Methanocaldococcus jannaschii DSM 2661: one gene and its partner. The protein of the gene in region 2 binds, or shares a complex with, the protein of the main gene of each other region. Links are inferred from orthologs where the notes say so. Each region holds a gene or a part of one and is shown on either strand. Other genes may lie near its edges. The genes, in order: tuf and MJ_RS02425.

Region 1 (10,748 bases), 110 kb from region 2 along the record:
AACACATTTTTATAAAATTCTTTCTCAAAAAGCCCCTTAGCAGGCCCAACAGGGTCTGGACAATCAACAATAATCACATCATACTTCTTCTCTGTTTCAGCAACATACTTAATTCCATCTGTTATTATCAAATTTACCTTCTCATTATCAATTTCACAGCTCAATTTTGGCATATACTTTTTACAAGCTTCAATAACCTTTTCATCCAACTCTACAAAATCCACTGTTTCAACTGATTTATGCTTAACAACTTCCCTAACAGTCCCTCCATCCCCTCCTCCAATAACCAAAACATTCCTTGGATTTGGATGGGTGAAAAGAGGTATGTGGGATATTAATTCATGATAAATAAATTCATCTCTCTCTGTTGTCTGAAAAGTGTTATCTAAAATTAATGCCTTCCCAAAATCATAGGTGTCAATAATCTCTATCTCTTGAAATCCTGATTTCTCCCTATATAAGATATCCTTAACTCTAACTGAAAGAGCTACATTGTTGTTATGATACTCTGTAAACCAAATATGGCATTTAAAATCATTATTTTGATTCACTCTACATCACCTTATTTATTTTAGGAGGTGTAAATATAATAGTTATAAATGGAGTAATGTTAATTAAACCTTTTGTCTATAAAAATTTTTGCATGGTGCTATTTATGGGTAAGAAAAATCCTAAAATTGATGATTTGAAATTTTGGAATTATATAAAAAGGGATATTCTGCAAGAACGATTGCAAAAATATTGGGATGTAGTAAATCAACAGTATGTTACAGATTATATAAATTAGGTATAACTCCAAGAAGAGGTTTAGATTTGAATCCTCAAGAAATTATTAAGTTATATCAAAATGGATATACAACTACTGAAATAGCAAAGATTATGAAGTGTAGCCATGAAACGATAAGAAGAATTCTAAGAAATAATAATATCGATATTAGAAAATCATCTGAAAGCTTAATAATCAAAAATACGAAAAAAATAAATTTAAATCCTTCAGAATCGTTAGCTTACATATTGGGAGTTTTAAATGGAGATGGAAGTGTAAATAAGCAGGAAAGTAATTATGTGATTGAATTAAAAGTTACAGATAAGGATTTTATAGAAGAATTTAAAAGAAATCTTGAAAACATTGGCTTCAAATACATAAATGAATATGTTAGGAAATTTGAAAATAAAAAAGACCAATATGTTGTAAGAGTTCGTTCAAAAGGTTTCTATTATTGGTATAAAAGTCTTAATGTAGATTACTATATGAATGTAATTGGAAATAACGAAAAACTAATGATTTCTTGGCTAAAAGGATTTTATGATTCCGAGGGTTCAGTTGTAATAAACAAAAAAGGAAATTATGTATATAAATATGTCAGTATAGCGAACACTAACAGGAATCTAATTGATGTTTGTTGTAGTTTCTTAGAGAAATTAGGAATTGAGTATTCAGTTTATTGTGAGAAAAATAACAGATATAAATCTGGATACCTCTGAAGAATATACATAAAATCCAACTCTTTAGAAAAATTTAAAAAATTAATCAACTTTAGAATTGAAAGAAAAGCTAAAAAGCTTATTTAAGTTCAAAAGTCCCATTTTCCATTAATCCTCTTTTTAAATCAATTATTTGTATTGATTTTGGTTTTAAAAACTCTCTTATAACTTCTAATGCCTTGTATGGGTCTGTATGCTCTCCACAGGTAAATACATCCAAGGCGGCATAGCCATACTCAGGGTAGGTATGTATTGCTATATGACTTTCCGCGAGCACAGCAACTCCTGTAGCTCCTTGAGGAGAGAATTTGTGAGTTCTTACACAAATTAAAGTAGCTCCACATGCTTTTACACTATCTACTAACATCTTTTCTATGCCCTCAATATCGTCCAATGCCTTTGGGTCGCAACCCCATAACTCTAATATTAAGTGTTTCCCTAAGTATTTTAACATGCTTTCACCTCCAAATTTGGTAAATAAAAACAAATTAATGTAAGAAACTTTTAGAAAGTAAAAATTATCTTTAAATTATTTTTACCTTAATAGTTATAACTTAATTATATTTAACTGTTAATGTTTTTCGAAAATTATTTATACCACAATGCAGCTGCAGCAAATGCACATCCTAACTTTTCAACAGTATGCTCAACTGCAATTGATTCAATTCTATCCAATTCCCAGCCTCTCATCTCAAAACCAATCTTCGCCATCTCTCTAACTGTTTTTTCAGCCTCTTTTTTTGAGCATTTTCCTTCATACTCCATTATTAAACCACATAAACTCTTATCTTTTGGAATAGCTACACTTATTGCAGCTGATATTGTCTCTCCTGGGACATCGCTAATGATGTATCCATAAGCTGTTGGAACCAAAGCTCCCATTGGTAATTTAGGCAAAGGAACGATTTCAGCTTCTGGAGGCATTATACTGCTGATTCTAATTAAATTGACATTCCCTATGCCTGCATTTAACAAAGCTCCATCAAAAGCGTTTAGTGGTGTTTCTCCTTCACTACTACCTGCTACTAAGGAAACTGTGTTTGGTAATTTAAAATAAGCATGGAGAGGGTTTATCTCAGCATTCATTCAACGCACCTCCAAAAACACATGTTTTTCTCAATTTATGAACGAGTATATATAATAGATGTAAGATTTTTTAGTGTAAATAATGATTACTCATATATAAACTCTTCGGTGCTGAAATAAATTAAAATTTTTTGAGCTTTTATGTAAAAAAATAGGATATTATGAACTATTTTCGATTAGATTAGGAAGGTATTAGCAAAAAAGAAAATTTTAAAAATTTTAAGACCTTTAAGTGTTAAAATAAATTTTGTTTGTTATTTATTGATTATCCTTAAATTAAGAACTCTTTTTCTTTTAATATATCTTCTACTGTCTTTCCTAAGTAATCATCCTTAGAGACAACTCCATAAGGATAAACAAAAACCTTATCCTCAATATTTATTCTTGGATACTCTGGCTCTATAATTACATCCTCTAATAAACATCTCTTTAAATAGTTTGCTGTTTTTGTAATGTTCATTAATCTTGGTGGTTTGTAAGGAGGATTGTTTTTTAAAAACTTCCACTTTGTTCCATAATAAACAATATAATCTGGGTTAAACAATAAAACAACCTCTCCATGTATCTCTAAAACTAAAGTCCATGAAAAAACCCCTCTTGTAAAACCCAACAATCTTCCCAAATAGGATGTTTTTGGTGTCTCATAATAAACCTTCAAAGTTCTACCAACAATTCTTGATAATGCCTCTTTAATATGCACATTCTTCGGGTTTGTTGGTAGAGAAGTTTTTGGAATGACATTTATGGGAACACAGTTGAGTGGTTTAACCATATGTAGTGCCAAAAGAGGATAGAAATAGATATGCTCTTTTTTGTTTTTCATTACGATGCCTTCTATGGGACCGTTAAAATCAGCCTTCAAAACTTTACCTCTATAAGTATTAAAAGATTTATTTAGTGTAAATTCTCCAATCATATCCTTTCTTAATGCATATTTTGGCTTCAAACCAAAAACCTCCTATTGGTTTTTATAAATTTAAATTCCACAGCCATTTATATAATTTAAATTATCAACTATTTAAATTTTGTTTTTATCTCTATTATAAAAAAGAAATTAAAAAGTAAATAGAGTAAATTTATTCAAACAACTCTCTTAAGTTAAATTGATATTTACCTAACTTACCTCCATAGTTTCCAGCTGTAATCTTCTTAACACCTTTAACTCTTGTAGCTGCTAAGATACCCTGCTTCATAGCCTCTTTAACTGATTCCTCATCAACACCATCAATAACTATCTCATAAACTCCATTTACATCTTCTGGAATTTCTGAATCTTCAACAACACCCTTCAATGTTGGACACATCTTGTGGTTTGTTGTAGCAACCATGAACTTGTATTTTGGATTACTTGCTCCAACTTTACTACCAGAAGCAACAACTCCTCCTGGGAATGGAGTTATAACGCCATCAACACTTGCAATAGCATTAACTGCAGCTTCAGCAGCGATTAAGGCAGAGGCGTTTGTATCTGCCATTATAAAGAAGTTTCCTCCAGCAACTCCTTTCTTAATTCCAAACTTAGCTTCAGTTATAAATTCCCCTCCCATGATTGGGATTTTATAAACTTTTCTTCCATATAATTCATCTTTCTTCTCATAACCGTCTCCGAAAAACTTCAACTTAAATCCAACCTTTAACTGCTCATCAGCCATGTCTCCCATAGCATCAAAAATAGCAGTTGTTGGACATGTTAAGACACACTGCCCCAATCTCTCTAACATTTGATGCTCTAACTCTGACTTTTTAGGGTGGCATATCTGTATTATAAATCCTGGTCTTCCATCTGGTGTTTTTGATGGAGGGACATATTTCTCAATTCCTGCTTCTGCTGGACACATTATAACTGAACAACCAAAACCTGTTGCCTCTGTAGCTGCAATCTTAGCCCACTTCTTTGTAGCTGCTGTTATTAAAACTCTTGAAACCCATATTGGGAATGCTTCTGCAAATGTATCTTCAATATATACTCCATTTATTTCCATAGTTTCCCTCCATTAAGATTTTAACAATTATAGTTTATCTTAGGGGCTATTAATATCTTATCATTTGGTTTTTAATATTCGATAAATCCATAAATAAAAATATATCAACAATAATTTTAAATAATCTAAGTATAGGTAATATAACAATTAAAAAGATTTAGAGGGATAGAATTGAACGGCATTAGGAGAATTGTTTTAGATATATTGAAGCCGCATGAGCCAAAAATAACAGATATGGCATTAAAATTAACATCATTATCAAACATTGATGGGGTTAATATTACAGTCTATGAAATAGATAAAGAGACTGAGAATGTTAAAGTTACAATTGAAGGGAATAATTTAGATTTTGATGAGATTCAGGAAATTATTGAAAGTTTGGGAGGGACTATTCACAGTATAGATGAGGTTGTTGCAGGTAAAAAGATTATTGAAGAAGTTAGAACACCACAAGATAGGCATTAATAGAGGGTCTTTCAAAACTTTTTAGAATAACTAAGGTATTAATCTTTTTTACTTATTTTAGATAATTTTAAAACCAAATTAAATTGTGTGAGACTATGGACTTTTTTGAGAGATATAAGAATTTAAAAGAAAAGTATGAAGAAAAAAAGACAAAGCCAAAAGTTATTGTAGTTGGGAGAAGTAATGTAGGTAAATCCACTTTTGTTAGATTAATGACTGGAAGAAAAGATATTAGAGTAGGAAAAAAGCCAGGAGTTACTTTAAAAATTAATGAATACGATATGGGGGAGTATATTTTGGTGGATATGCCTGGCTTTGGTTACATGGCTGGACTACCAAAAAAAGTGCAAGAGAAGATTAAGGATGAGATTGTTCATTATATTGAAGAGCATGCTGATGAAATAGCTGCTGCTGTTCAAATTATAGATACGAAATCATTTTTTGAGATAGTTGAAAGATGGAAAGGGAGGGGAGAAATTCCAATTGATTTAGAGATGTTTGACTTTATAACTGATTTGAAGATTAGCCCGATTCTTGTAGCTAATAAAATGGATAAGATAAAGAAAGAGGAATGGGATGCAGTTTTAGATGGCATCTGTGAATATTTAAAATGCCAGCCACCATGGCATCAGTGGAAGTTTATAGTCCCAGCCATATTGAAAGAGGGTAAAGGAATTGAAGAGATAAAGAAAAAGATTCTTGAGAGGGTTAGATTGTTTAAAAAATTAAGAGGAATAGAATAATTATTGAATAGGTTGGTTGTGATAAAATGACAAATAATGACAAAATTGTTGCAATAGTAACCTCAATAGCTGTTATTTGCATATCCCTAACTGTTATATTCTGCGATACCTTAGTATTAGCAGTTGGTGTTCCTACACTTGTTTTGTTGTGGCTTGTATTTTTAGGATGGATAAACAATAAGAAATTAGATAAAGGAGAGATGAGGAGGGCAATAACTGGCAGTATCGTTATAGCATTTTTTATTATATTGATTGCTATATCCAAAAATCCAGATATATACTCTAACAATAAAGAAATTTTCTCACTATTTTTTGGAATGGTTACTACGATAATAGGTTATTATTTCGGATACAGAAGTGGAAAAGAATCAAAAAATTCATCAGGAAACGAATAAATTATATTAAAAAAGGAATTTCGTTGCAATCCTCATTGTTCAGATTGCAACGTTTTTGCCTATGAAATTTTGTTTATTAAAATAACCACACTAATTTTATTTGAACTGTATCTCTATTTGAACATTGTCAGGGATTCTTATTTTCATAATGTGTCTTAAAGCTCTCTCGTCTGCATCAATGTCAATTAATCTTTTGTGGATTTTCATTGTCCATCTGTCAAATGTTGATGAACCTTCTCCATCTGGACTCTTTCTTGTAACAACTCTCAAGACCTTTGTTGGTAATGGTATAGGTCCTGAAATATCTACTCCTGTTTTTTCAGCAATCTCTTTTATTTGTCTGCAAATTTCATCTAAAACTTTGTGGTCTGTACTTGATAACTTGATTCTTGCCCTTTGCATACTCTCCCCTCTCAAATGCTTTAAAATATTAAAAAAATATAAAATGGGATTTAAAAGCTATTAAAAGGGAAATTTAAGGAATTTATTTGTTCTTAGCTTTGACATCGATTGCCATACCTGCAGCGATTGTCATACCCATATCTCTGATAGCGAATCTACCTAACTGTGGAATTTCTCTAACGTTTTCAATGACCATTGGTTTTGTTGGTTTGATTTTGACTATTGCTGCGTCACCAGTCTTTAAGAACTGTGGGTTCTCTTCAATGACTTGCCCTGTTCTTGGGTCTAATTTCTTCAACAACTCAATGAATGTACATGCAACCTGTGCTGTGTGTGCGTGGAAGACTGGTGTGTAACCAACTGTAATTGCTGTTGGGTGCTGTAAGACAACGATTTGAGCTGTGAATTCTTCTGCAACTGTTGGTGGGTTGTCTGGGTGCCCACAAACGTCTCCTCTCTTAATATCTTTCTTACTGACTCCTCTAACGTTGAATCCAATGTTGTCTCCTGGTTCTGCTTGTGGAATTTGTTCGTGGTGCATCTCAATTGACTTAACTTCTCCGCTAACTCCTGCTGGTTCGAAGACAACTTTGTCTCCTGGTCTTAAGATACCTGTTTCGACTCTTCCAACTGGGACAGTTCCAACCCCTGTAATTGAATAGACATCTTGGATTGGGATTCTTAATGGTAAGTTTGTTGGTTTTTCTGGTGGTTGGAATTTGTCTAATGCTTCAACTAATGTTGGACCTTTGTACCATGGCATGTTTTCTGATCTTTTAACGACGTTGTCTCCTTTCAATGAAGCTGTTGGGATGAAGTCAATTTGGTCTGGGTTGTAACCTAAGACTTTTAATAACTGCTCTGATAACATCTTTTTCATTTTTTCGTATTCTTCTTGGCTGTAGTTAACTGTATCCATCTTGTTAATTGCAACTGCAATTTGCTTAATACCCAATGTTCTTGCTAAGAACATGTGCTCTCTTGTTTGTGGCTGAATTCCTGTCTTGGCATCATTAACATCAACAACTAAGACAGCAGCGTCTGCCTGTGAAGCTCCTGTAATCATGTTTTTAATGAAGTCCCTGTGTCCTGGACAATCGACGATTGTAACTTCATATTTTTGGGTTTCGAACTTCTTGTGAGCTACGTCAATTGTAACCCCTCTTTCTCTCTCTTCTTTCAAGTTGTCCATGACGTAAGCAAACTCGAATCCTGCTTTACCTCTCTCTTGAGCTTCTCTTTTTAACTTCTCTAATAACTGTGGGTCGATAGCTCCACTGTCGTATAATAATCTACCGACTGTTGTTGACTTACCTGCATCGACGTGTCCAATGAATGCTACGTTTAATACTGGTTTTTGCTTTGCCATATTTCATCACCAATTTACCTTCTTTTTTATCTTTTTTATTTTTATTATATTTATTCTAAAATGGTGTTAAGTTAAAACTTAACAGGGTAGGAATATAAGAATACAGAATTTGTGGTGATATAAGTATTAAATAGGGGGTATATATATCTTTTGGTTATGCAAGAATCTTATGATTAACTCAACATTTCATAAATATAATTGTGATAATGATACTATATAATATTTTAGTATTGTGCTATTTTTATAGTTCTGTTCTTTTTAAAAGTTAATAAAAGTTATTAAGGAAATTTGAACTCCTTCCTAAAGGAAGGAGTTCATCAGTGCTTAGTTATTGCAAAAATATTTTGAAAAGAACTATAATTTTCCGACACCCAATATCCTAATTTTTGCACTGCCATCAATTAAACATAGCTTATCTCCAACATCGTAAGCTATTTCTTTTTGCAGTGAAAGCTTTATTTTGTTTTTATTCACTTCCTCAACAACACATGAAACACTTTGCAAACCAACAATTATTTGGTAGTTCTCCCCTTCCTTTACAGTTTTTTGCATGAATGGGTTCCAGTTAATGTTGATTTCAATCTCTTTAGCAACTTTTAACTCTCCATTTGATAGTATCATTCCTCTATCTAACTCATCTGTAGTTATTCCTTTTAAAGCTAAACCTACTCTATTCCCAGCTTTTGCCTCTTTAAAATCATTATCATGGATTTGAATGCTCCTAACCATTGCCATTTTATCTGTTGGATAGACCCTCAAATTGTCATGAACTCTTACAGTTCCACTCTCAACCTTTCCTAATATAACAGTTCCAACACTTCTAACAGTAAAGTAGTGGTCTATTGGAATTTTAACAAAGCCGTTATAATCTCTCTCAATATTTAAATTAATCATCTTTTCCCTAATGTTTATAAAATCTCTCTCTAAGATTTCAAAGTCCTTCATTGATGTTTGGGATATTATATTTTTCAACATGTCTAAATCAACATATTCACCAACAACAAAAGCTCCATTATTTATTCCAAACATATCCAATGCTAAAAGTGTCTCTCCTAACTCTCCTGTAATCTCATCAATAAAAACTAAGGCATAGTCCATCATGTTTATTTCATATATTAAAGGGTTTATTCTATCTGGATATCTTGTTGGCTCTACATAACAAACTGCCTTATCTCCCTGTTTGTAATTATATAAAGTTATGTCTGTTGAAGTTCCTTTCTTCCCTAATTCTTTTCCAACACCTTCAACATGTCCAAATAACCCTACTGTCAAACCTTCCATTTAATCACCATAATATTTTTTAGTAGCCCAATTATTCTCTCTAAAGAATTAACTATTTAAGAGCTAACTATAACCTTATTATTTTATATTAATTGAAGATTTTATAAAACATTAGATTACATAAATAAACCATTATAACAAATGGAGGGGTGATTATGAAATTTGTTGAAAAATACTTTGAATTTGAGAAGTATGGGACTAATCTAAAGGTAGAAACCCTTGCAGGAATAACTACATTTATGACCATGGCATATATAATATTTGTCAATCCACAGATTTTGAGTACTGCAGGTATGGATTTTGGAGCAGTTATGGTTGCTACTTGTATTGCTTCAGCAATTGCAACTTTAGTTATGGGATTATATGCAAGATATCCATTTGCCTTAGCTCCAGGAATGGGATTAAACGCTTATTTTACCTATGGGGTTTGCTTAGGAATGGGAATTGATTGGAGAGTTGCCTTAGGTGCTGTTTTCATCTCTGGAGTGCTCTTTATAATATTAACATTAACAAAGATAAGAACATGGATTTTTAATGTTATTCCAAATGCTATAAAGTATGGAACTGCTGTTGGTATTGGTTTATTTATTGCGTTTATTGGGTTAAAAAGTGCTGGTATCATAGTTAGTAGTAAAGCTACATTAGTTACATTAGGGAATTTAATGGAGCCATCTACACTGTTGGCGTTGTTTGGGATATTTTTGACATCAATCTTAGTTAGTAGGAATGTTATTGGAGCTATATTAATTGGAATTATAGTAACTTCGCTAATAGGAATGATTTTAGGAATTTCACCATTCCCAGAAGGAATATTCTCAATGCCTCCATCAATTGCACCAACATTCTTACAGCTTGATATAATGGGGGCTTTAAACTTAGGTTTATTGACAATAGTCTTGGCATTCTTCTTTGTTGATATGTTTGACACTTTGGGAACTTTAAGTGCTTTAGCCTCTCAGGCTGGATATTTAGATAAAGATGGAAAACTGCCAAGGGTTGAAAAGGCTTTAATGGCTGATGCTACTGGAACAGTTGTTGGTTCTCTCTTGGGAACTTCAACTGTAACAACCTATATAGAATCTGCAAGTGGTATAGCACTTGGAGGAAGAACAGGTTTTGTTTCAGTAGTTGTGGCTATGTTGTTTTTATTATCTTTATTTTTCTATCCAGTAGTTAAGGCAATTCCCCCCTATGCAACAGCAGCAGCACTTGTCATTGTAGGAGCTTTAATGATGAGGTCAGTAAAATACATCGACTTTGATGACTACACAGAGGCAATTCCTGCATTTATAACTTTGCTAACTATTCCTTTGACATTTAGTATAGCTACAGGTCTCGCCTTAGGATTTATAACATATCCAATCTTAAAGGTATTTACTGGAAGATGGAAGGAAGTACATTGGCTTGTATATGTTTTAGCCGTAATATTCGCTTTAAGATTTGTATATCTTTCGGGGTAAAGTATTTAAATAACCTTAAATTATCTTATATCTCCTATTTTCCAAATCATATTTTGTGAGTTGATAAATATGAAAGTAGC
Region 2 (18,006 bases):
TAATTTCTACTGGCTTTCTATCTTCTTCATACTCTTCAAATAATACTTCAATAAAATCTTTATATTTAGAGATAAAAATACCTCTAAGGTTTATATAAAATACAACATACTTATTCTTATCTATCCTATTGTTAATTATTTCGCTAATTAGTGCAGTTTTACCTGAATTTAATGGACCATAAACAAAATAAACTAAATCCGGATTTCCCTCTAAAATTGACAAAATTTCAGTTATTTCCTTTTCTCTATTAAAAAATCTCATAAAATCACCATTAATAAAACTATAAATATAATTCAAGGTAAAGTAAAACCTCTACTAAAATTTCAGCTTCAATCGATTTCTTATAAAAACTTCTCTTCAATAATTTTTAAAATTTTTGTATTATAAGTTAGTTCTGTCTCATTATTCAAAAACTTCAACTTTAATAAATATCACATTAATAAAACATCTTATAAATATTTTGAGGGAAAGGATGATTCAAGAAATAAAAAATTTTATCTACAAGTATTATATTGAACCAGCTGAGAAAGGAACTGGCTATAATATAGTTCAAGAAATAACTTATGGGATTATTTTAGCTTTAGCTTTGTATTTATTTTATAAAGCTTTGAGAAAGTTAAATATAAACATTGATGAGAAATTTGCAATCCCAGGGATTGTTTTTACTGTCTTAATTGCTCTAATGAGGGCTTTGGTTGATTGTGGCTACATAGAGAGAAGTTTTTTAACTATAACTCCAGGCATAGTGTTTTTGATTGGTGGATTTTTTATACTAACGATTTTAACTACTGGATTGGTATTTAAAGAGAAGTATTATAAAGCATCTGCAGTTATTGGGTTAATTCTATTGTTGTATTTTTTATTCGTGTTTTTACAGCATATAACTCATTTGGAAGCAATTTTATACGTTGGAATCTTAGTTGGAATATTTTATTATTTAGTTAAATTTTTAGATAAAACCTTAAAATTAAATATCATACAGTCAAAGATTGATGATTATGTTGTGATTGGGCAGTTGATTGATGCTTCTGCAACAACTATTGGAATAGGAGTTTATGGTTATTGGGAACAACATCCAATTCCAAGATTTTTGATGGAAACTTTTGGAGTTTATGCCTTTATTCCTTTTAAGCTCTTAATAATTTTATTAGCTTTATATATTTTAAATAAAGAAGTTGAGGATGAAAATATAAAGAATATTATAAAACTCTGCATAATGGCTCTTGGATTGGCTCCAGGACTTAGAGACTTGTTTAGGACAGTTATGGGTGTATAACGTATTATTCAAATTTCCTTAAAATACTGTGCTAATGTTTATATTAAAAAATACTGTCTGTGGTGTATATTGACACAACCACAACTTATATATAGAGAAGCAATAAAAGATTCAGTATTTGAAGTTAGTATTTTATTTTTATGGTGATTAAATTGGAATTTGAATTTTTGTTATTGTTACCTTTACTAATTATTGTTGGATTTATAGTGGGGATTTTAGGCAGTTTGTTTGGTATTGGTGGGGGATTTTTAGTAGCTCCAATTTTAACATTTATTTTTGATTATTTTGGCATTCCAGATGGAGTAAAATTTGCTGTAGGAACATCTTTGTTTGTAGTTTTTATAAATTCGATAATTTCAATCTTTAGGCATGCAAAAATTAAAAATATAAATTGGAAGGCATCAATAACAATTGGGATTATTAGCTTGGTTTTTTCTTATTTTAGTGGGTTTTTAGTTGTTAATTTTATTGATTCAGCTATATTGAAAAAGTTATTTGGAATTTTTTTAATAGCAAATGCAATTTATATGGCTAAATCTCATCATATTGATAAAATCTCAGATAGAGAAGATAAATTGGAACCTTTTATTCTCTGTGGAGTTATTACTGGGTTTCTATCTGGATTATTTGGCATTGGTGGAGGAATAGTTATAATTCCAATCTTAGCAATGGCAAAATATCCCGTAAAAAGAGCTGTCGCAATTTCAGTAGGTGTTATCCCATTAACTTCAATTGGTGGGCTCATATCATATTTAACAGCTAATACAGAGGGCTATATCTACAATATCGGGTATGTTTCAATTCCAATAGCTTTAATTATGGCTATTCCAATAATCTACTCATCAAAATTGGGGATAAAAATAAATCAAAAGATTTCTCCAAAGCATTTAAGGATTATGCTCAGTTCTATATTGGGAGTGATGGGATTATTTATGCTTCTTTAATAGGACTTTCGCAGTTTATATATTTTATTAAGGTAATTTGATGCCCAAAGGCATCTTCATTTAAATAAAACATTTATCCCTGCGAAAGTCCTATTTAACCTCTTTAACACTCTTTTCAATAAACTCTAAAACCTTATCAAACCCTTCCATTGTTTTTAAACTTAATAAAACAACTTCTGCATCTGGATTTATTCTTTTAGCATCATTCTCCATCTTTTTTATGTCAGCTCCAACGGCATCTGCTAAATCAATCTTATTGATAACTATTAAATCCGCTGTTTTCATAATGCCAGGGTGTTTTTCTATCGTATCATCCCCTTCAGTTGTTGAAATCACAACAATCCTTTTATGAGTCCCTAAATCAAAATCAGCTGGGCAGATTAAATTTCCAACGTTCTCTATAAACAGTAAATCAATTTCATCTAAGTTTAAATCCTCCAAGGCATGCCCTACTAAGTGAGCATCTAAATGGCATTCTTTACCCGTATTTAAAGGCACTACCTTAGCCCCATGCTTCTCCATTCTCTCAGCATCAAACTTTGCTATAACATCTCCAGCAATGCAGGCTATTTTATACTTATCTTTTAAATTATCAATCAACTTTTCAATTAGTAGGGTTTTTCCACTACCAATAGCTCCCATGAAGTCAAATGCAACAACACCATGTTTATTTAAGAGCTTTCTGTTTTTATCAGCCAATCTTTTATTTGCTTTTAATATATCTTTGGCAATGTCTAAAACTCCTACTAAGTGCATATTTCATCACCAATTTATTCTTCATCCTCTATTTCATCTTCATCTTCTTCAATCTCTATCTCTTCATAATTGGGATTCATCTTCTCATATAACTCATCAACATCACTCTTTTTCTTCCATAACTCAAATCTTGCCCTTTTAATCTTCTGTCTTTCCCTCTCTAAGAATTTATATGTCTTTGCATGGGATGCTCCTCTTAAGAGCATCTCAACAGCCTCTTTAGCTATCTGAACTGGCTCATGCTCTCCAACTATTGCTACAGTGTTTCCATAAACAGAGACGTTAGCTCCAGTTAAGCTCTCTATGTATCTTCTTGACTTTCCTTCTTTACCAATAACTCTTCCTTTCAATCTCCTTATGCTGTTATCAGAACTTGCATAGTCCTCAATATCTATAACTTCCAAAACATACTCATCACTAACCAATTTTAGAGCAATTTCTGGATTAAATCCCCTACCAATAGCTCTAACTATATCCCTTGCCTTCCAAACAGCTAAGGGGTCTTTCTGCTTATCTGTTCCATAGATGGTTACTGTTCCATCGGCATCAATCTCCAACTTAACTCCAAGCTCTTTTTCAATGGTTTTTTTAACATTTCCCTTTTTTCCTATTAAAACTCCTACTCTATCCTTTGGAATCTTTAAAATCTCAATGCTCTTATCTTGTCCAATATTTCCAAAAACCATAATTATCACCATATAAAAACCATATAAAATAAAAATTAGAAATAAGAATTCTAATTTACAATTGCTTAATCATCGCTTCATCAATTGGGTCTATCTCTTTTCCAGTTATATATTTGTATAAATCTTTGTAATTGCAATCAACCCTTTTCCTTCTAAAGAAATTGCATATATTTATGCAATCTCTAATAAGTAAGGGATGAGCTAAAGGATGTTGGGTTATAACGCTCTGAGAAAAATCAATAAATACTGGCTCATCATCTTTAACCAATATGTTGTATTCACTCAAATCTCCATGAACTAACTCTCCTTCTTCATAAAGCTTTTTCATACTCTCTTTTATAATTTTAAAATATTTCTCCCAATCTAAATCTTGCATATCTTTAAGTTTTGGAGCTGGAATTCCTCTATAACCAACAAAATCCATAACTAAGACATTTTCTCTTCTTAATCTTGCCTTTGGGGCATTTATAATTTCAGAAGCCCTTCTTAGATTTCTAAATTCCTTCTCAACCCATGCATGAATAATTTGCCTTCTACTACTCTTCCTTAAATGAAATCTTGGGTCTCCTTGGATATATTTACTCATAGTTTTAAAATCACAAGTGGCTACCCTATAAACCTTAACTGCTCTGTAAAACTTTCCCTTTCGTGCTTTAAATACTACTGCCTCTTTTCCAGAATTAACTATCCCTATATATTCAGTTAAATGCTTTCCAGCTAATAGACTAAATAAAGTCATTAAGGTTCTTTTATCAAAAACTTCGTTAGCGGTCTTTAAATCTTCTAAAAACTTCCTCTCTTTCTCTAAAATTTCTTTTTGATATTCTCTATCCAATTGAAACTCTTCTTTTTCACTAAGCAATTTATTTAACTCATAGAGTTCATCATCAATATTTTTAGCTATAGGCATCACCTTATAACAACTCACCTAAATAACCTTTTCTTTCCATAGGGGGCTTCGCCCCCTATTGGCACAGAACTTTCACAGGAAAGTATCCTTATTGATATGGACGCCTAAAAGGCGTCAAAGTTCCAAACTGAATATTATAAAGCTGTGAAAGTTCTGTGGATATACCCCCAAATTTAATTTACACCTCCGAGCGTAGCAAGGAGGTGTTAGCTTTGATGAAACCGAAGCGTAGCTTCGGGCTATGAAAACTCTTTAAGAGTTTTCATGTAACTTTCTTAAAGTTTCATAGTAACTCATCTAAATAACCTTTTCTTTTAAGCCATTCAACTTGTGTTTTTGTGTATCTCCAAATGATATCACACTTCTGGTCTCCTTGAACTTCCCATGGTTTTACAATAACTACATCTCCTTCTCTAACCCAAATTCTATTCTTTAATCTGCCAGGGATTCTTCCCAATCTTGTTTTTCCGTCTAAGCATCTAACTCTAACCCTACTTGCTCCCAACATCTGCTCTATAATCCCCAAAATCTCATTCTCTTCTTTTCTTGGAATTCTTACTCTAATTTGCTGTTCTTGTTGCTGTTCAGCCATTTTATCACCTTTTTTTTATTTTTAATATTTTTATTTTGTGTTTGTTGATATTAATAGTTTTGTTATCCTATCAAAATTTCAAAATTGAGTGTTTTAATAGGTCTTACGCAGTAATAAATCTTTTCTATTGAATATTGGTGCCTTTGGTATCTAAATTCCAAATGTCCAATATAAAGTGCTTAAGTCCTATTTAATAAACCTTAGATTTTTGTGTCTATGGGTTTGTAATATCTACTTTATATACTCTCACTATATATATGTGTTGATTGACAATAAAATTTAGTGTTATTTAAATTTCTTCAATATTAAAGGTGGATAGGATGATAAGTAGAGAGGAGGCAATTAATTTCCTTAACTCAACGTCTTCTAAGGATATATTAGATAAATTAGCTCAAATCAATAATACATTTAAGAGAGAATATATAACTTACTCAAAAAACGTCTTTATACCTTTATCAAAGTGGTGCAGAAATAAGTGCGGATACTGCATCTTTAGAGAAGATAAGCCAAGTTTAATGAAGCCGAATGAAGTTAAAGAGATTTTATTAAAGGGAGATAGATTAGGATGTAGAGAGGCGTTATTTACATTTGGGGAACACGTAGATGAAAATAAAGAGATTAAAGAACAATTAAAATCAATGGGTTATGATAATATATTAGAATATCTCTACGATTTAGAGGAATGGACATTGAATAACACTTCTCTCCTTCCACATACAAATTGTGGAATCTTAAATTATGATGAGTTAAAGATGCTTAAAGATGTCAATGCATCTATGGGTTTGATGTTGGAAAATGCTTCAGAGAGGTTAATGAATACAATTGCCCACAAACACAGCCCTGGAAAGCATCCAAAGTTAAGGATAGAGATGATTGAAAATGCTGGAAAGTTAAAGATTCCATTCACAACTGGTTTATTAATTGGTATTGGAGAGACAAATGAGGAAATTGTTGATTCACTATTTAAAATAAAAGAAATTCATGAAAAGTATGGGCATATACAGGAAGTTATAATCCAAAACTTTAGAGCTAAGAAAGGCATTCCAATGGAGAATTTTAAAGAGCCATCACCAATAAAGATGTTAAAGGTTATTATTTTAGCAAAGTTGATTTTAGATGATATTTCAATCCAAATTCCTCCAAATTTAAATAGAGAGACGGGGCAGTTGTTTTTATTGGCAGGGGTTGATGATTGGGGAGGAGTTTCTCCACTAACAAGGGACTACGTTAATCCAGAGGCAGAGTGGCCAGAAATAAAGGAGTTGAGGGAATGGACTGAGGAGTTAGGGTTAAAGTTAAAGATGAGATTGCCAGTTTATGATAAATACATAAGTGAAGAGTGGTTAAGTGAAAAAGTTTATAATAAGATTATTGAGATGGGATGGTTAAAGGAATAGCGTCCTCTATTATTGATATCTGCTTTTTTAAGATATTCTCATATCTATTTTTTAATATTTGTAGGGCCTTATAGGCAGATTTTCCATCTAAATATACAACTTCCTCTTTTCCCCTTTCCATATACTTAACATAAGCTATGTTCTCATCAAAACTTATTGTTAAAGATATGAACTTATTTGAACTTAAAATATCCTTTAACATTTCTTCATAAACGTTATTTCCACAGAATAGATTTAATTTGGCTATTTCTTTTATATCTTTATCTTCAATAAGCTGTTTTATTTTTTCATATTCACAGATGATTATTTCTAAGTTATCTACCAATTCCTTAAAGCTCTCAGCCCTTTCAATTAAACAAACAAATCTGATTTCAATTTTTCCTTTTCCTTTCCATCTCCATTCTCTATTTTTCCATTCATTGATTTTTTGTTTAATTTCTTTAATATTGAGATTCATAAATATTCACCAATTTTTAATCTATAACAAAATATTTATTTGATGATTAACTAATTTATCCTCAAATGCGGGAAAATATAAATCTGATGCTACACAAACATAACTGCTATAAAAAATATTTGGTGACATCATGATTAAAATATTGGTAGATAACACTGCCTATAAAAAATTTTTTGCTCAACATGGATTTTCAGCTTTGATAGAAATAAATAATAAGAGAATTTTATTTGATGCTGGACAAAACTCAATAACTTTGAGAGAGAATTTGAGATTATTTAATGAAAAAGAAGGATTTGATTATATTGTCTTATCTCATGGACATTACGACCACTGCGATGGTTTAAAATATGTTATAGAGAACGATTTAATCAATGGGAAAGTTATAGCTCACAAAGATGCATTCTTAGACAAATACGCTGGCAATAGATACATAGGGATTGACGAAGAAATAAAAGAATATTTGTTAAAAAAAGCTGATTTAGAGATTATTGAAGAGCCGTATAAAATAGATAAAGATATTATTGTCTCTGGATATGTTCCAAGAGAATATGAATATGAGATGGAAGAGTTTCAGTGTATTAAAGATGGAAAGAGAGTAAAAGATGAGGTAAATGATGACATGTTCTTAATAGCTAAAGGAATTTTAATTACTGGCTGTTCTCATAGTGGAATTATAAATGTAGTTGAATATGGGAAAAAATTAAGTGAAATTAAAGGAGTTTTGGGAGGTTTTCATTTAGTAGGGGTTTCAGATAACTATTTAAATAGGATTGTTGATTATTTCAAATCTCAAGATTTTTGGATTATGCCTATGCACTGCACTGGATTCAAAGCTTTAACAAAATTATCTCAATTAAATAACTTTGTTTATGGGCATGTGGGGAAGATAATTGGGATTTAGGGGCTGATTATGAGAGAGGTAGAAAAGCCATTGATTTTGAGTATTGTTGGAAATATATTGTTGGGATTGATAAAAATAATAATTGGATATGTTTATTCAAGTATATCTTTAATTTCTGATGGAATACACTCTTTATCGGATGTTATAACAAGTATTATTGGGATTATTGGAGTAAAAATTGCATCAAAACCACCGGATGAATCTCATCCCTATGGGCACTCAAGATTTGAATGCCTTTTTTCTTTTTTTATTGGTTTAGCTTTATTTTTCACAGCCTACGAGATTGGAAAGTTTGCAGTAGAGAGGATTATTTATGGGGAAGTAATTGAGGTAAATGCCATAATGGTTGGAGTTGCTATCTTATCAATAGTTGTTAAAGAGTTAATGACGAGATATTCCTTATTTGTCGGAAAAAAATTAAATAGCCAAGTTTTAATTGCAGATGCCTATCATCATAGAAGTGACGCTCTAAGCAGTGTTGTAGTTTTAGTTGGGTTGTTGTTACAAAAGTTTGGTATCTACTATGGGGATGCTATAGCTGGGATAATTGTGGCTTTGATGATTGCAAAGGTAGCCTTTGATATATGTCTGACCAATATAGATTACTTAACTGGAAGGGCTCCACCTAAAAAATTCTTTGAACTCATTGAAAAGGAAGCTTTGAATGTAGATAAGGTTATTGGAGTGCATGATATAAAAGCTCACTATGTTGGACCAAGAATCCATGTTGAATTACATGTTGAAGTTCCATCAAATATTTCAGCAAAAGAGATGCACGATATTGAAGTTGCAGTTAAAAATAGATTAGAAAGTTTGGAAAATGTCGAGAGGGCCTATGTTCATGTGGATATAGTAGATTAGTTAGTTTTTTAATAAGTTTTTAGATATTTTAAAAATATTAAATTGAAATATTTAAAATAATAAATTAATTTTTCTAAAATAAAATTATGGTGGGCTCGGGGAGATACAAACGAAACTTTTAGAAAAAGTTTCATCAAAAGGGAATTAGAACTTAGAAAAGGCTTAAAATTATGGTGGGCTCGGGGAGATTCGAACTCCCGACCACCGCCGTGTCAGGGCGGCATCATAGCCATCTAGACCACGAGCCCTCAACCACAAGCGAAATTAAAGTATGTGTAACTTATATATAAACTTTTCGGTATAATCGATACTATACCAAATTTAAATATGTACAAAAATTTAAAAAATACTTAAATATGCAAATATTTATTATAATACTATAAGATATAAATATAATTGGAGTTAAAAATAATTAAGAAATCCAAAATCTTAAAGGGAAAGTATGTTTAAAGTTTCAAGATAAATTGGGGAGTTACAATGGTGGGGGAGATTCCAGTTCTGCTTATAATGAAAAAACCAATAGTAGTTAGTGGGGATGTATCAGTATATGATGTTGCAAAATTGATGGTTGAACAAGACGTTCCCTGTGTTCTTGTAGTATGTGAAAGACCAAATCATGAGAGTATTGAGGTAGCTACAGATAAAGACATAATAAAAAAGGTATTGATTAGAAAATTACCTCCAGATAAGGTTAAGGTGGAAGATATCTCTTCAGGTAAGTTAGTTACTATTCCACCAAATACAACCATTGATGAAGCTTTAGAAATCATGAACAAATATAAAACCAATGAATTATTTATTGTAGATGATGGAAAAATCGTAGGAGTAATAACAGAGGAAGATTTGATAAAAATTGCTCCAGAAATTATTTCTACTTTAAAAGAACTTGTAAATTATCTATTGCAGATTATTGATGAGGTTACTAGTGGAGATATTAGTGATAAATCTAAAGAAATACAAAACATTAACCAAGGTAAGGATAATAAAAAAGATAGCGAATCTGACATTAGAAAAAAGAAAATAATGTTAATAAAATAGTTTGGGTGATGATTTGGTTAAGGTGAAGATTTGTGGAATTACTAATGAAGAGGATATAGCATATATCTCAAAAAAAGTCCATGCAGTTGGAGTTATAGTAGATGTTCCAGTAAAGACACCAAGAAAGATATCATTAGATAAAGCCATTGAGTTAAAAAAATATGTTGCTCCATTCACATCCTTAGTTACTGTATTGATGCCAAATAGCATAGAGGAAGTTTTAGAGATTTACAATGCCTTAAAACCTAATGCCATACAACTACATGGATTTGAGAGCTTAGATTTTGTTAAAGAGTTAAATAAACTTAAAAATACAGGGGAATTGAACGCTCATATAATTAAAGTTATCCACATTCCTAAAGATGAAGAAATTGATTTTAAAACTCTGCTAAACACTGCTAAAGAGTATGAAAAATATGTAGAGGCAATTTTGGTAGATACAAAGATAGAGAGCATAAAACTTGAAGGAAAAACACACAATTGGGCAGTATCTAAGAAGTTGAGAGAGTCTTTAGAAAAACCACTAATCTTAGCTGGTGGTTTAAATAAAGATAATGTCTTAGAGGCCATAAAAACAGTTAAACCTTACGCTATAGATGTATCTTCTTCATTGGAAGCTTACGGTGGAAAGAAAGATTTAAAAAAGGTAGATGAGTTTTTAGAGGTTATTAAAAAAGTTTAAAGATTTGCTAAAATCTCCTTTATTCTATTTACAATTGGCATTGGGTTATGGAAGGCTCTTGCAGTATAAACCCCTATATTGCTGTTTTTTAATGTCTCAACGTAATCTTTATTTATCTGCCTTCCAAAGACAATTGCATAGGTAGGTTTGTTGTATTTAGCTTTGTAAGTTACAGTATAACTAACTCCTCCGTCGTTATGGACAAAACTTATAATTTTATTAATACCTTCAATGCCTCTAAGCCCTCCGTCTATATCAACAGCTCCAACACCTTTTAAATAGTATTTGTCATCATCTGCAACCTCTAAAAGCTTTAAAGCTGCTGGATTTGCAGCTATAATGACATTAAATCCTTTTTTCTTTAGCTGATTTGTTAGATATAAAACAGAAGGGATTAAAGCTGGAGGTTCTGGACATCCAACTATAACTAAGACACTCATCATTTCACCAGAACTTTAATCTTGATAATAAACCTTTTTTGCCTTTATCTTTCTCTTTTTTCTCCTCTTTCTTATCTTTATTTATTTCATCAAGATTTATTTTTAAAACAAACGTTCCATAGCATGGTTTTGTGTAAGGGAATATCACATAATTATCTTCGTAGGCAACTGGAATTGGAGGGATTCCAATTAAAAAAATTCCTTCAAATATCTCATATCCAGCTTCCATCTCTTTGATATTTTTGAAATTTTTCCTTATATATTCTGCACACTCCTTAAAGCCTCCTTTATACAAAATTTCATAGTTTAGCTTATCAATACATCCCATAGTCTCTACCTAAAGAGCTTTAAAATCTCATCCCTATTTGGCTTTACAATGCCCTTTTCAGTTATAATTGCAGTTATCAAATCTGGAGGAGTTTTATCAAAGGCATAATTATAACAACCAACTCCTTCTGGGACTATTCTAACCCCATCTATATATGCCACTTCCTTCTCATCTCTCTCCTCTATAATAACATCCTCCTCACTACTTCTTAAATCAAACGTTGATAATGGTGCAGCAACATAGAATGGAATTCTATGATATTTAGCTAAAACTGCCAAGCTGTAAGTTCCAATTTTGTTATAGACAGTTCCATCTGCTAAAATTCTATCAGCTCCAACTATAATCTTATCAATCTCTCCCTTCTGCATTAAAAACCCTGCTGTATTGTCAGTTATAACCTTAACTGGAATTCCTTCATAATTTAACTCAAAGGCAGTTAATTTAGCCCCTTGCAATCTTGGTCTTGTCTCATCTGCTATAACTCTAATCTTTTTGCCGTTGTAGAAGGCAAATCTAATAACGCTTAAAGCAGTTCCATAAGCAGATGTTGCTAAAGCTCCAGCATTGCAGTGAGTTAAGATTGTATCTCCATCCTCAATAAGTTTTTCTCCAATCATTCCAATTTTTTTACATGTCTCTATATCCTCTTCATGTATTTTTTTAGCCTCATCTAAGATTGATTTTCCTTCTTTGTAAGCAGTTAAACATCTATCCAATGCCCAAAATAAATTAACAGCTGTTGGCCTTGTATTTTTTAATACTTCATAAGCTTTATAGATATCATCTCCATTAATTTCAGCTAAAGCTAAGCCGTAAGCGGCAGAGACTCCAATAGCTGGAGCTCCTCTAACAACCATGTCTTTTATTGCATAGGCAACATCCTCATAAGTTTTGCAGATAAAATACTCCAATTTGTTTGGAAGCTTCCTTTGGTCTATCAAAATTAGCTCTTTCTTATCATCATCCCATATTATCGGTCTTAAATCTTTTGTCATTATTTTCCCTCTAATAGTTTTTTAAGATAGTATTTGGTATAAATTGCTCCAGCTGTGTTGTGAGATAAAACTCTATCCTTAACAATAAACGTAGTTGTTGGAGCTTTTGAATACTTTTGGAATAAGATATCATGCCCAATACATAATCCAACAATAATATTTAAATCGGTTCCAATCTCATTTAAAATTTCCGCTTGTCCTATTGGATTGCACATAGCCTCTTTTTCTCCTTTGTTGATTTTTTTAAATTTAAAAACATCTTTATCAATCCCACAAACCTTACAGCAAACTGAATATACTTCAAAATGCTTAGATAAAATTTTAGCTAATATTTTTGCCTCATTTTCTAAGCCAATACAGAATGCTATACCAATTTTTTTATATTCCATAAGTTTGCAGAACTCTATTATCTCTTCCAACCTTGTTTTTTTCATATAATAGGTTGCTTCAATGTAGGCTGAGACCTCAGCTATCTTTAAATTTTCTTCTTTTTTATATTCTTCTATTATTTTTTGTGTTATATCCTTTTTGCAGTCCTTTCCAGTATAGCAAAGTTTTTTATTGCATTGGGAGCATTTCATAATTAACCACCATAGAGGGAAAGTATGAAGATTGATACATTTATATTTTTGATGTTTATTAGCATTGGGATTTTGCTTTTGCTATTGAATATAATAAATCCAATGGAGGTATTTCATATTGTTGAATGGAAAACAATATTTTCCTTGTTTTATTTAATGGTTATCATAAACATTATGAGAGATACAAAGTTTTTAGACTATATTTCTTTAAAAATCTTAAAGAAATCTAAGAGGATTTTTATTGCTTTGATATTCTTAACTCTGTTTTTATCTTCTTTAATAACAAATGATGTCTCTTTATTTGTCATCATCCCTTTAACTCTAATAATTCACAGATACACAAATATGCCTTTTAAGGATTTAGAAAAGCTCATTATCTTTGAGGGTGTCTCTGCAAATATTGGAAGTGGCTTAACCCCTATAGGAAATCCTCAAAATCTATTTTTATTTCATTTCTATAATATTGGAACTTTAGAGTTTATAATTAATATGATTCCCTTTGAAATTTTTGGAATTTTGGCTATTTTACCATTCTTAGAATTTAAAAAGTATGATACTAAGATAAATATTGACATTAAGTTTAAAAAAGAGTGGATTTTTTATATATTATCTTTTATTTTGGTTTTGTTATGTGTTTTTGGATATTTGAATTTTATATATATTCTTCCTTTAATACTGGCAATTTTAATGTATAAGAGGGTTAAAGTGGATTATCTGTTTTTACTAACTTTCATCTTCCTATTTGTTGATATTGAGGGACTAAAGAGGATTGGAATTATTAATATATTTTCAATAAAATGTGGTAATGTTATGTTAATGATTTATGCCTCCTTACTATCTCAAATAATCTCAAACGTGCCCGCTACAGTGTTGCTATCTCATTTATACAAAAACTGGCTACCAATAGCTTATGGTGTAAATATCGGAGGTAACGGAACTTTAATTGCTTCTTTTGCCAATTTAATAACTTTAAGATTATCCAACGGAAATGTGAGAGTGGGAAGGTTTTTATTAATTGGAGGAATAATTTATATAATGCACTTGATTGTATTGGTAGCTTATGCTAAAATATTTTGGGTTTAGAGGGAGATTATGGATTTAATAGAAGAAGCTATAAAGTTAGAGAGTGATTTAATAAGAATAAATTCAGTAAATCCTTCATTTGGTGGAAAAGGAGAAAAAGAAAAGGCAGAATACGTCAAGAAAAAGTTAATGGAATACGTTGAAAGCTACAATATAGAAAATTACACTTTAAAGGAATATAACATCATAGATAAATATGGTATTGAGAGGCCAAATATTGTATTTAAAATAGATTTTGGAAGAGATAAGACATTACATATTATTTCTCATTTAGATACTGTTCCAGAGGGGGATATTAGTTTATGGGGCACAAATCCTTATGAGCCAGTTATTAAAGATGGAAAAATTTATGGAAGGGGAAGTGAGGACAACCATAAGGGGATTGTTTCCTCTCTATTATTATTAAAAATGATTTTTGAAAATAATATTGAGCCAAAATACAACTTATCATTAATTTTTGTCTCTGATGAAGAAGATGGAAGTGAATATGGCTTAAAATATCTATTGAATAACTTTGAAGATGAGATATTTAAAAAGGATGATTTAATCATAGTTCCTGACTTTGGAACACCAACTGGAGAATTTGTAGAGATTGGAGAGAAGGGAATTCTGTGGATAAAATTTAACATTAAAGGAAAGCAATGTCATGGTAGCACACCAGAAAATGGGTTGAATGCTGATATAGTGGCTTTTAACTTTGCAAATGAGTTATATAATGGTTTATATGAGAAATTTGATGAAATTAATTCAATATTCCTCCCAGAGTATTCAACCTTTGAACCAACGATATTAAAAAATAAAGTTGAAAATCCAAACACCATTCCTGGATATGTAGAGGTTGTTTTTGATTGTAGAATTTTGCCAACTTACAAAATAGAGGAAGTTTTGGAGTTTATAAATAAGTTTATCAAAAACTTTGAGTTTAAAAAATATATTAAGCATTATGATAACTCAATAAAGGCAGAGATAACTTATGAAATATTAAAATCTGAAAATCCAAATTACACAGATGAAAACGCTGAAATTATCAAAGAATTGAAAAAAGCTATAAAGAATGTTTTGAATAGAGATGCTAAGCTTTGCGGAATGGGTGGGGGAACTGTTGCGGCATTTTTGAGATATAAGGGCTATAATGTAGCAGTTTGGGGCATTGGAGAAGAGACTGCCCACCAACCAAATGAGCATATTAAAATAGAGGATTTGGTTAAGATGGCTGAAGTGTTTTATGAAATTTTGAAATAGTGAGAACATGCATATAGTAAAAATTGGTGGTTCTCTAACTTATGATGCAAAACCATTATTAAAAGCATTAAAAAATTATGCAAAAGAAAATAATAAGAAGATAGTTATTATTCCTGGAGGAGGAGAATTTGCAAATGTTGTTAGAAAGATAGATAAAGCTCTAAATATCTCAAACTCACTATCTCACAAACTTGCCATAAAATGTATGGATTTAATTGGAGAGGTTTATGCTGAAATTGGATATATAAAAGCTTATGATACATTATTTGATTTAAAGAGAGAGATAGAAAAGGAAAAGATAGCTATATTATTACCTTCAAAAATTTTGCTATCAACAGATATTGCCGAGCATTCTTGGGCTATAACATCAGATTCATTAAGTTTATATATAGGAAAGTTATTAGATGTTAGGGAAGTTATAATAGCAACTGATGTTGATGGCATATATGACAAATTCCCAGGAGGGAAACTATTAAATATTATTAATGCAAATGACATTAAAGGTTTAACATCTGTAGATGAGACCTTTCCAATTCTTTTAAAACAATTTAAAATGAACGCTTACGTTGTTAATGGCAGACATCCAGAAAGAGTTATGGATATTTTAGAAGGAAAACACAATATATATACAAAAATCGTTGGAATAGATAAAATATAAACATGATACAAACTTAAGAGACGTTATCATTAAATAAAAAATTTATTAGGTGGGAGAGATGAAATATGTGTGCATAAGCTGTAATGCTGAGATTGCTCCAAGAGAGAAATCAACAAAATTCCCATGTCCAAACTGTGGAGAAGTAGAGATTGTAAGATGTGAGAGATGCAGAAAGTTAAATAACCCATACAAATGTCCAAAATGCGGGTTTGAAGGCCCATAAAAGTTTTGGAGGGAAAAGATGGCAACAGTATTAGCAAAAATAAAAATTATGCCTACAAGTCCAGAAGTTAATAAAGAGAAGCTAAAAGAAAAGATTAAAGAGGTTTTAGAAAAGCAAGATGTTGCTATAAGAGGATTATTTGATGAGCCATTAGCTTTTGGTTTATACGCTATATACACCGTTATTGAAATGGAAGAAAGAGAAGGAGGAACAGAGCCAATAGAAAATGCTTTAGCAGAAATTGATGAGGTTGAGAGTGTTGAAACAGTAGAGGTCTCATTAGCATAAATTTTAATACTTTTTTGAATATTTGGACTGAAAATTGTTTTTGTTTTGTTGTTTCCTATTTATTCGTAAATTATATATAACACTTTAAAAATTTTATATTCTTACATTCTAAAATCTCAACCGTCGCTGATGATAAATTCATAGTTTAAATAATCATAAACAGAACTGTAATGGATAATTGGAAAATAGAAACTCCCAGAATGCTCTACAATTTAAATGTTGATAGCCTAATTATATTTATGAAACAATATAGCATTCTGGGTTGTTATGAGTTAAACAACAATAAAAGTATATAAACTTCTTACAGTAAGATTATAGTGCCTTTCAAAATTAATAAAATTTATGAAGGAATGTTTGAACGCCCTCCTTTGGAAGGCGTTCATTAGTGCCTTAGTTATTTAAGAAGTTTGAAAGACACTATATAGTTAAATCATTTTAAGCTTAAGGGTGATAATGATGGGTAAATTAAAATATAAGATACAAGTCAATCCTGAAAAAACTGCAAGGGCTATGGGAAGGAACATCCCAATTTCAAGAAAACATGCAAGAGAGATATGTAAATCAATAAATGGAATGAAGTTAGATGAGGCAATAAAGTTCTTAGAAGATGTTATTGCAATGAGAAGACCAGTTCTCTTTAGAAGACACTGCAAGAAAGTAGGGCACAGAAAAGGAAAATTAGGATGGCCTGCTGGTAGATACCCAGTTAAAGCAGCTAAGGCAATCTTAAAGATATTGCAACACGCTAAAGCAAATGCTGAATACAAAGGTTTAAACACTGAAAAGTTAAGAATAAAACACATCTCAACAAACAAAGGAATAACAATCAAAAGATACATGCCAAGAGCATTTGGTAGAGCTACACCTAAGTTCCAAGAAACAGTCCATATACAAGTTATATTAGAAGAATACCACTAAAAATAAGATATAAAGGTGGAAATCCATGATAGAAAGAACATTTGTTAAAGAAAATGTTAAGAGATTGTTAATTGATGAGTACTTCAAGAAAGAGTTAAGTAAAGCAGGATACAGCCACTGTGATATAAGAAAAACACCTATAGGAACAAAAATCATCATCTACGCTGAAAAACCAGGTTTTGTTATTGGTAGAAGAGGAAGTAGAATTAGAGAATTGACAGAAACATTAGCTAAAGAATTCGGTGTTGAAAAACCACAAATCGATGTTAAACCAGTAGAAAACCCAGACTTAGACGCTCAAGTTGTTGCTCAAAAAGTTGCTCAGTCATTAGAGAGAGGGTTACACTTCAGAAGAGTTGGACACACTGCAGTGAGAAGAGTTATGAATGCTGGGGCTAAGGGGGTTATAGTCATTATCTCAGGTAAATTAACTGGAGAGAGAGCAAGAACTGAAAAATTCATGGCTGGATATATGAAACACTGTGGAGAACCTGCTGAAGAGCTTGTTGATAAGGGAAGAGCAATTGCAAAAACAAAGCCAGGGGTCATAGGAGTTACAGTAAAAATCATGAGACCAGATGTCTTATTACCAGATGAAATTATAATTAAAGAAGATGCAGAAGTTAAACATGTAGTTGAAGAAGAGCAGTAAAGGTGAGGAAACATGGCTATATTAAGAGCAGATGAGTTAAGAGGAATGTCAATGGAAGAATTAAAAGAAAAACTTGTAGAATTAAAAAGGGAATTAT

The links.
Region 1: the proteins of MJ_RS02425 (region 2) and tuf are in contact, whole or in part, in a crystal structure (PDB 7CSL), measured with the Pyrococcus horikoshii proteins. The link is inferred for Methanocaldococcus jannaschii DSM 2661 from one-to-one orthologs. Residues at the interface, in WP_010884146.1 of Pyrococcus horikoshii: Phe4, Leu6, Val7, Val9, Arg11, Met13, Pro14, Thr15, Asp16, Pro17, Leu38, Ala39, Lys40, Glu44, Pro45, Ile46, Ala47, Phe48, Gly49, Leu50, Tyr56, Leu58, Arg60, Asp61, Glu62, Glu63, Tyr65, Ser66, Phe67, Asp68; in WP_010885563.1 of Pyrococcus horikoshii: Val16, Lys20, Ser21, Lys62, Arg65, Glu66, Arg67, Gly68, Val73, Ala74, His75, Ile88, Asp89, Ala90, Pro91, Gly92, His93, Asp95, Phe96, Lys98, Asn99, Gly103, Ala104, Asp227, Val228, Tyr229, Ile231, Val234, Val237, Val239.

The regions. Positions count from the first base shown.
Region 1 is NC_000909.1:292,885-303,632, forward strand. The notes cover bases 5,785-8,696. They hold tuf (translation elongation factor EF-1 subunit alpha), read right to left. Parts: upstream 7,928-8,696; coding sequence 6,641-7,927; downstream 5,785-6,640. Other genes in these bases: MJ_RS01690 (hypothetical protein), read left to right, coding at 5,788-6,156; rpsJ (30S ribosomal protein S10), read right to left, coding at 6,253-6,558; MJ_RS01705 (selenocysteine-specific translation elongation factor), read right to left, coding at 8,282-8,696. Outside these bases: speE (spermidine synthase), read right to left, coding at 1-551; MJ_RS01655 (LAGLIDADG family homing endonuclease), read left to right, coding at 694-1,485; speD (adenosylmethionine decarboxylase), read right to left, coding at 1,565-1,939; MJ_RS01665 (pyruvoyl-dependent arginine decarboxylase), read right to left, coding at 2,074-2,571; MJ_RS01670 (hypothetical protein), read right to left, coding at 2,843-3,517; fhcD (formylmethanofuran--tetrahydromethanopterin N-formyltransferase), read right to left, coding at 3,648-4,553; MJ_RS01680 (DUF211 domain-containing protein), read left to right, coding at 4,725-5,018; GTP-binding protein EngB, read left to right, coding at 5,114-5,761; more of MJ_RS01705, read right to left, coding at 8,697-9,208; MJ_RS01710 (NCS2 family permease), read left to right, coding at 9,364-10,668; MJ_RS01715 (NifB/NifX family molybdenum-iron cluster-binding protein), read left to right, coding at 10,738-10,748. UniProt on the Methanocaldococcus jannaschii protein: GTP hydrolase that promotes the GTP-dependent binding of aminoacyl-tRNA to the A-site of ribosomes during protein biosynthesis.
Region 2 is NC_000909.1:394,016-412,021, forward strand. The notes cover bases 14,719-17,704. They hold MJ_RS02425 (elongation factor 1-beta), read left to right. Parts: upstream 14,719-16,069; coding sequence 16,070-16,339; downstream 16,340-17,704. Other genes in these bases: MJ_RS02410 (M20 family metallo-hydrolase), read left to right, coding at 14,719-15,170; mfnE ([5-(aminomethyl)furan-3-yl]methyl phosphate kinase), read left to right, coding at 15,178-15,828; MJ_RS02420 (zinc finger domain-containing protein), read left to right, coding at 15,887-16,051; rplV (50S ribosomal protein L22), read left to right, coding at 16,796-17,257; MJ_RS02435 (30S ribosomal protein S3), read left to right, coding at 17,283-17,704. Outside these bases: MJ_RS02315 (ATP-binding protein), read right to left, coding at 1-262; MJ_RS02320 (DUF63 family protein), read left to right, coding at 474-1,277; MJ_RS02325 (sulfite exporter TauE/SafE family protein), read left to right, coding at 1,421-2,221; hydrogenase nickel incorporation protein HypB, read right to left, coding at 2,312-2,977; MJ_RS02335 (KH domain-containing protein), read right to left, coding at 2,992-3,663; MJ_RS02340 (serine protein kinase RIO), read right to left, coding at 3,719-4,573; eif1A (translation initiation factor eIF-1A), read right to left, coding at 4,857-5,165; 7,8-didemethyl-8-hydroxy-5-deazariboflavin synthase subunit CofG, read left to right, coding at 5,486-6,562; MJ_RS02355 (hypothetical protein), read right to left, coding at 6,534-7,019; MJ_RS02360 (MBL fold metallo-hydrolase), read left to right, coding at 7,150-7,920; MJ_RS02365 (cation diffusion facilitator family transporter), read left to right, coding at 7,930-8,781; MJ_RS02375 (CBS domain-containing protein), read left to right, coding at 9,259-9,819; MJ_RS02380 (phosphoribosylanthranilate isomerase), read left to right, coding at 9,833-10,501; MJ_RS02385 (DUF1890 domain-containing protein), read right to left, coding at 10,498-10,944; MJ_RS02390 (DUF1894 domain-containing protein), read right to left, coding at 10,946-11,269; mtnA (S-methyl-5-thioribose-1-phosphate isomerase), read right to left, coding at 11,275-12,264; and 5 more genes. UniProt on the Methanocaldococcus jannaschii protein: Promotes the exchange of GDP for GTP in EF-1-alpha/GDP, thus allowing the regeneration of EF-1-alpha/GTP that could then be used to form the ternary complex EF-1-alpha/GTP/AAtRNA.